Haloactinomyces albus: one gene and its partner. The protein of the gene in region 1 interacts with the protein of each later gene in a pairwise test. Links are inferred from orthologs where the notes say so. Each region holds a gene or a part of one and is shown in the gene's direction. Other genes may lie near its edges.

Region 1 (3,593 bases):
CGGGCACTTCTCGGGCGGCAGCGTGGTCCTCGACGAGCAGCGCATGACCGAGCAGGACCTGCGCGACATCGACAAGGTCTTCGTCGTCGCGTGTGGTTCGGCGTACCACTCCGGACTGCTGGCCAAGTACGCCATCGAGCACTGGTGCCGGGTGCCGGTGGAGGTCGAGCTGGCCAGCGAGTTCCGCTACCGCGACCCGGTGCTGGGACGGGACACCCTGGTCGTGGCGATCTCGCAGTCCGGTGAGACCGCCGACACCCTGGAGGCGGTGCGGCACGCGCGTACGCAGCATGCGCGGGTGCTGGCGATCTGCAACACCAACGGTGCGCAGATTCCCCGCGAGTCCGACGCGGTGCTCTACACCCACGCGGGGCCGGAGATCGGAGTGGCCGCGACGAAGACGTTCCTCGCCCAGGTCGCGGCGAACTACCTGGTGGGGCTGGCCCTGGCGCAGGCGCGCGGCACGAAGTACTCCGACGAGGTGGAGCGGGAGTTCTCCGAGCTCGCGGCGATGCCCGAGGCGGTTCGGCGGGTGCTGGCGACGGTCGAGCAGGTGCGGGAACTCAGCCGCGAGACGGCGGACTCCAAGGCGGTGCTGTTCCTCGGCAGGCACGTCGGGTATCCGATCGCGCTGGAGGGGGCGCTCAAGCTCAAGGAGCTCGCCTACATGCACGCCGAGGGCTTCGCCGCCGGGGAACTCAAGCACGGCCCGATCGCGCTGATCGAGGACAGGCTGCCGGTGGTCGTCATGATGCCCTCGGCGAAGGGGCGCGCCCAGTTGCACGCGAAGATGCTGTCGAACATCCGCGAGATCCAGGCGCGGGGTGCGCGCACCATCGTGATCGCCGAGGAGGGCGACGAGACGGTGCGTCCGTTCGCCGACGAGCTCGTCGAGATTCCGGCGGTGCCGACGTTGCTGCAGCCGCTGGTGTCGACGGTGCCGTTGCAGGTGTTGTCCGCGGAGATCGCCCGCACTCGCGGATACGACGTCGACAAACCTCGTAATCTGGCGAAGTCGGTCACCGTGGAGTGACGCCGGTTGTCGGCATCGCCGGACGTGCACAGCATTGTCCGTGGTGCCGTTGTCCGTGACGGCGCCGCCGCCCTGCGACAGCGCCGTCTTCGGCGGAGCGGTTGTTCGCCCAGGTGCACAACGTCGAACGCGAGGAGAGCCCGTGCGGGGAGTGTGGACGCCGGACCAGGTGCGCGCTGCCGAGCAGCGGCTCTTCGAACGCACTGCCGAGCCTGCCGTCATGCGGCGTGCCGCCCATGCGGTGTCCCTGCACACCGCTCGCCTGCTCGGGCGGTGCACGGGTGCCGTTTCCGGCAGGCACGTCACCCTGCTCGTCGGTGCGGGCAACAACGGTGGTGATGCGCTGTGGGCCGGGGCATTCCTGCGCAAGCGGGGCGTCGGGGTGACCGCCCTGCTGCTGGCTCCGGACAAGACGCATGCCGCCGGGCTGGCGGCGTTTCGTCGGGCCGGTGGCCGGGCGGTCGACGTCGAGGGCCCCGGTGCCGACACCGCAGGCGTCGGTGCGCAGGCCTCGGCGGCGTTGGAGCGCGCCGATGTCGTGATCGACGGCATCGTGGGGTTGGCGGCGCGCGGCCCGCTCCGCCCGCGAGCTGCCGAGCTGGTCCGGCGCATCCTCGTTCCGATCGTGGCCGTCGACCTGCCCAGCGGCGTCGACCCGCTCACCGGGGTGGCGGACGGTCCTGCGGTCCGAGCCGAGGTCACCGTGACTTTCGGTGGCCGCAAGCCCGCGCATGTTCTCGGCGCGGGACCGGTGCATTCGGGAGCGGTCGCAGTGATCGACATCGGCCTCGATCCGTATCTGGAGGAGCCGGAGTTCGTGCTGCTGGATGTCGCCGATGTCGGTGCGGGATGGCCGGTCCCCGCGCCGAGGGACGACAAGTACAGCCAGGGCGTGGTCGGTGTCGCGGCGGGCTCTGCGAACTTTCCCGGGGCGGCCGTACTGACCGGTGGCGCGGCGGTGCAGGCGACCTCCGGCATGGTCCGCTATGCGGGTCCTGCCGCCGACGCGGTGCGGTCGCATTGGCCGGAGGTGGTGGCCACCGGTTCGGTCGCCGACTCCGGGCGGGTGCAGTCCTGGGCCGTCGGGCCCGGGATCGGAACCGGATCGAGTGGCCGTGCGGTGATGGCGGAAATCCTGGAGTCCGGGCGTGCCGTGTGTGCCGATGCCGATGCGATCACGTTGCTGGCCGAGGATTCGATCCTGTGGGACGCGCGTGACCCGGACGCACCGCTGGTACTGACTCCGCACAGCGGGGAGTTCGCGCGGCTGGCCGGGGACTTCGGCGCGGACCGGGTGTCCGCCGCACGCGAGGTCGCGATGCGGTACGGCATCGTGCTGCTGCTCAAGGGCAACAGCACCGTGATCGCCGCTGCCGACGGGCGGGTACTCGTGAACACCTCGGGGCACGCCTGGCCCTCGACGGCCGGTTCCGGTGACGTCCTCACCGGTCTGATCGGCGCTCTGCTGGCAAGTGGTGTCGAACCGTGGCTCGCCTGCGGATATGCCACGTATGTGCACTCGCTGGCCGCTGAGATCGCCGCATACGGCGGCTCGGGTGCGGCGGGCACGCCCGGTACGGCCACCGACCCGGAGCTCGACGGTGCTCCGGGCGCGGGTGCTCCCATCGGCGCGTCGGCGCTGCTGGCTTCCCTGCCGGATGCCGTCCGTGCCGTCCGTGCGCACGCCCGTTGATCTTCAGCGAGAGTTCGATCCCGCGGGAGGGATCGGACCCACCCCGCGGTAACCCGAGCATCGTAACGGTGTGCGCACGGCGGAAGCGCGAGATCGGGGGTGCTGTGCGAAAATGGCCGGTGCCATGAACGACCAGTCCACGTATCGTGCCGATCTGCGCATCGACGTCGGCGCGATACGTCATAATGTCGCCGTTCTCGCCGGGCACGCGAGGCGTTCCGGAGCACGGACGATGGCGATCGTGAAATCCGATGGCTATGGGCACGGGGCGCTGACCGTGGCGCGGGCCGCCCTGGACTCCGGTGCCGAGTGGCTCGGCGTGGCCTCCATCGCCGAGGCACTGCAGCTGCGCCGAGCGGGCATCGATGCGCCGCTGCTGTGCTGGCTGTACTCCCAGGACGAGGACATCACCCCGGTCATCGGCGCCGACGTCGACGTGTCCGCCTCGACCGTGGCCGACCTGCACAGGATCGCGACAGCAGCCTCCGGTCTCGGCCGCACCGCCCGGGTGCACCTCAAGATCGACACGGGACTGAACCGCAGCGGTTGTCCCGCCGAGCAGTGGCCCGACCTCGTCGACAGCGCCGCGCGGGCACAGACGGAGGGGAATGTCGAGGTGGTCGCGGTGTGGTCGCATCTTGCCTGCGCCGACGAGCCCGGTCATCCGTCGATCGATATGCAGGCCGACCGGTTCGAGCGAGCCTACGAACAGGCCAAGCAGGCGGGTCTGCGCCCGCTGCGCCACCTGGCGAACTCGGCGGCGGTGTTGACCCGCCCCGATCTGCATTTCGATCTCGTCCGGCCGGGGATTGCCGTCTACGGTCTGGATCCGGTCCCGCAGGCGGGAGACCACGGTTTGCGCCCGGC
Region 2 (3,496 bases), 910 kb from region 1 along the record:
CCATCGCAGTGTGAGCCTGCACCTGCATGACACCGCGACCCGGACAACGCGCGAGTTCCACCCGCGCCGCGATGGCGTGGCGTCGATCTATGTCTGTGGTGCCACGGTTCAGGGTCCCCCGCACGTCGGCCACGTGCGCAGTGGGCTGAACTTCGACGTGCTCCGGCGCTGGCTGCAGCACAGCGGCTATGACGTGCGCTTGGTCCGCAATGTCACCGACATCGAGGACAAGATCCTCACCAAGGCCGCCGAAGCCGGACGACCCTGGTGGGAATGGGCCGCCACCCACGAGCGCGCGTTCGAGCGCGCCTATGACCGCCTGGGGTGCCTGCCACCGTCGGCGACGCCGCGCGCCACCGGGCACATCACGCAGATGGTCGAGCTGATCGCTCGGTTGATCGGGCGGGGACACGCCTACGCCGCAGGCGGCGATGTGTACTTCTCGGTCGCCTCGTTCGCCGAGCAGTACGGGCGCCTGTCCGGTCAGCGTCCCGACGAGGTGCAGGAGGGCGAAAGCTCGGTGGCAGGCAAGCGGGACCCGCGTGACTTCACGTTGTGGAAGGCGGCCAAACCGGGCGAGCCGAGTTGGCCAACCCCGTGGGGCGCGGGTAGGCCGGGCTGGCATCTGGAGTGCTCGGCGATGGCCACCACTTACCTGGGCAGCGAGTTCGATATCCACGGGGGCGGGCTGGACCTGGTGTTCCCGCACCACGAGAACGAACGTGCCCAGTCGGTTGCGGCGGGCGACGGTTTCGCGCAGTACTGGATGCACAACGCCTGGGTGACGGCCAGTGGCGAGAAGATGTCGAAGTCACTGGGCAACACCCTGCTGATCGAGTCGCTGCTGCAGCGGATCCGCCCTGTCGAGTTGCGGTACTACCTGGTCACCCCGCACTACCGGTCCACGGTGGAGTTCTCCGACGCGGGGATGGACGAGGCGAGCGCGACCTACCGGCGCATCGAGTCGTTCCTCCGGCGCGTGGTACAGCGCACCGGCAGTCTCGGATATGGGACGGTGTGCCAGGAGTTCGCTGCGGCGATGGACGACGACCTGTCCACGCCGCAGGCCATCGCCGCCGTGCACAACGTGCTGCGCGAGGGCAACACGGCACTGGACGAGGGTGACGATGCGACCGCGCGGGGAGCGGCGGCGTCGGTACGCACGATGACCGACGTGTTCGGGCTGGACCCGTTGTCCGAGCAGTGGGCCGACGAGGCTGCCGCCGGAGACACGGCTCACCACGCGTTGGCACACCTGGTGGACAATCTGCTGGAACAGCGCCAGAAGGCCCGCGCCGAACGTGACTTCGCCACCGCGGACCTGGTGCGGGATCGGCTCCAGGACGCCGGCGTCACCGTCGAGGACACCCCTGACGGTCCGATGTGGACATTGAAGGACGGATAGCACGTGGCGGGCAACGACAAGCGCCGTGGAGCGGTGCGTAAACAGGGCACCAAGAAGGGCATGGTGGTCGGTTCCGGCGGTCAGCGGCGCAAGGGGCTGCAGGGCAAGGGTCCCACGCCGAAGGCGGAGAACCGGGTCACCCATCCCGCCAAGAAGCGCGCCGACGCGCGGAAGCAGACCGAGCAACAGCAGCAGAAACGCCGCAAGGCCGCCGAGACCGCACCCGAGTTGGTGGCCGGACGCAACCCGGTCACCGAGTGCATCCGGGCGGGTGTTCCCGCCACCGGACTGTACGTGGCGTTGGGCATCGACACCGACGAGCGTGTGACCGAGGCCGTCGAGCGGGCGGCCGACCGCGGGATCTCCGTGGTGGAAGTACAGCGTGGTGAACTCGACCGGATGACCGGTGGGGCCCTGCACCAGGGGATGGCGCTACAGGTGCCGCCGTACGACTACGCGCATCCGGAGGACGTGCTCACCAAGGCCCACAATTCCGGGACGACGCCGCTGCTGGTGGCGCTCGACGGGGTGACGGACCCGCGCAATCTCGGTGCGGTGGTGCGCTCCGCGGCGGCTTTCGGAGCCCATGGTGTGCTGCTTCCGCAGCGTCGCAGCGCCGGAATGACGGCGGTCGCCTGGCGCACGAGTGCCGGTGCCGCGGCCAGGATTCCGGTGGCCAGGGCCACCAATCTGAACCGCTCGCTGAAGGACCTGAAGTCGCAAGGCCTGATGGTTGTCGGGTTGGATGCGGATTCCGACGTCGATTCCGACGATCTCGAACTCGCCACCGAGCCACTGGTGGTCGTGGTCGGATCCGAAGGGCGCGGACTGTCTCGGCTGGTTCGCCAGACCTGTGATCAGGCGGTGTCCATCCCGATGGCCGGGGGCGTCGAGTCGCTGAACGCGTCGGTCGCCGCAGGGGTGGTGCTCTCCGAGGTGGCCCGCAGACGTCGTCTGCGCTGACTCTCGCGGAAGGCCGGCTCTCACGAAAAGATCGTGGGAGTACGGTGCTCCGGGGGCCGGACAGGATCAACCGACCGGGAGGGAACCATGATTTTCATTACGGCGAAGTTCCGCGTGCTGCCCGAGTACGCCGACCGGTGGATCGAGATCGCCGACGAGTTCACGCGGGCCACCCGCAGCGAGCCGGGATGCCTGTGGTTCGAGTGGTCCCGCAGCGTCACGGACTCGACGGAGTACGTGCTGGTCGAGGCGTTCCGCGATGAGGAGGCCGGGGCTGCGCACGTGCAGTCCGATCATTTCAAGGAGGCCCAGCGGACGCTGCCGCCGCACCTTGCCGAGACACCGCGGGTCGTCAACACGACCGTCCCGCAGGATGACTGGTCCGAACTCGGTGAGATGGCGGTTCCCCGGCAGAGCTGACCTCTCCCGGTGAGTGGTTCGCCGACCGGCGAACCACTCACCGGGGCCGTTTCCGCTCCCGTGCTTCCCGTTGTCCGCGGCCGGAGCCCGATTCCGTCACTCTGTGGCAGCCACCGGCTCCCGGTGGCTGAAGTGCCGAAGGCGGACCGAGCCGATTCCGCGGCACACCAGGTAGATGACGAACGAGATGATCGTGACGAAAGCACTCACCGGCACTCCCGGTGCCAAGGACAGCACGATCCCGCCCAGCACGGCGGTCTCGGCGAAGACCACCGCCAGCACCGTCGCCGCGACCGGGTTCGCCGTCACCCTGGCCGCGGCTGCTCCCGGAGTCACCATCAGCGCCATGACCAGCAAGGCACCGACGACATGGACGCCCAGTGCGGTCGCCACACCGACCAGCAGGGAAAACACCGGCGCCAGGATGCGGGCGGGCACGCCGCGAGCCGCTGCGACGTCCGGGTCGACGCTGGCGAACAGCAGCGGCCGGTAGAGGAACATCATCGCCACGAGCACCAGCGCCGCGCACACGGTCAGCAGGAGCACGTCCGCCGAGTCGACGCCGACGATCTGCCCCACCAGCAGACTGAACTTGTTCGCGGTGCGCTCCGGGTTCATCCACAGCAGCAGCACACCGATACCGAGCCCGAACGACAGGATCGCACCGATCACCGAGTCCCGTTCGGTGCTGTGCTGGCCGAGCAGCCC

What was found.
Region 2: the proteins of JOF55_RS13495 (region 1) and rlmB interact in binary tests that used the Escherichia coli proteins (3 or more experiments, as listed by UniProt). The link is inferred for Haloactinomyces albus from one-to-one orthologs.

The regions. Positions count from the first base shown.
Region 1 is NZ_JAVDXW010000001.1:2,846,643-2,850,235, forward strand. Bases 458-3,450 are described here. They hold JOF55_RS13495 (NAD(P)H-hydrate dehydratase), read left to right. Parts: upstream 458-1,175; coding sequence 1,176-2,726; downstream 2,727-3,450. Other genes in these bases: glmS (glutamine--fructose-6-phosphate transaminase (isomerizing)), read left to right, coding at 458-1,033; alr (alanine racemase), read left to right, coding at 2,851-3,450. Also shown: more of glmS, read left to right, coding at 1-457; more of alr, read left to right, coding at 3,451-3,593. UniProt on the Escherichia coli protein: Bifunctional enzyme that catalyzes the epimerization of the S- and R-forms of NAD(P)HX and the dehydration of the S-form of NAD(P)HX at the expense of ADP, which is converted to AMP.
Region 2 is NZ_JAVDXW010000001.1:1,932,837-1,936,332, reverse strand. What follows is about bases 493-3,388. They hold rlmB (23S rRNA (guanosine(2251)-2'-O)-methyltransferase RlmB), read left to right. Parts: upstream 493-1,408; coding sequence 1,409-2,368; downstream 2,369-3,388. Other genes in these bases: JOF55_RS09065 (metal ABC transporter permease), read right to left, coding at 2,885-3,388; JOF55_RS09070 (putative quinol monooxygenase), read left to right, coding at 2,456-2,788; cysS (cysteine--tRNA ligase), read left to right, coding at 493-1,405. Outside these bases: more of cysS, read left to right, coding at 11-492; more of JOF55_RS09065, read right to left, coding at 3,389-3,496. UniProt on the Escherichia coli protein: Specifically methylates the ribose of guanosine 2251 in 23S rRNA.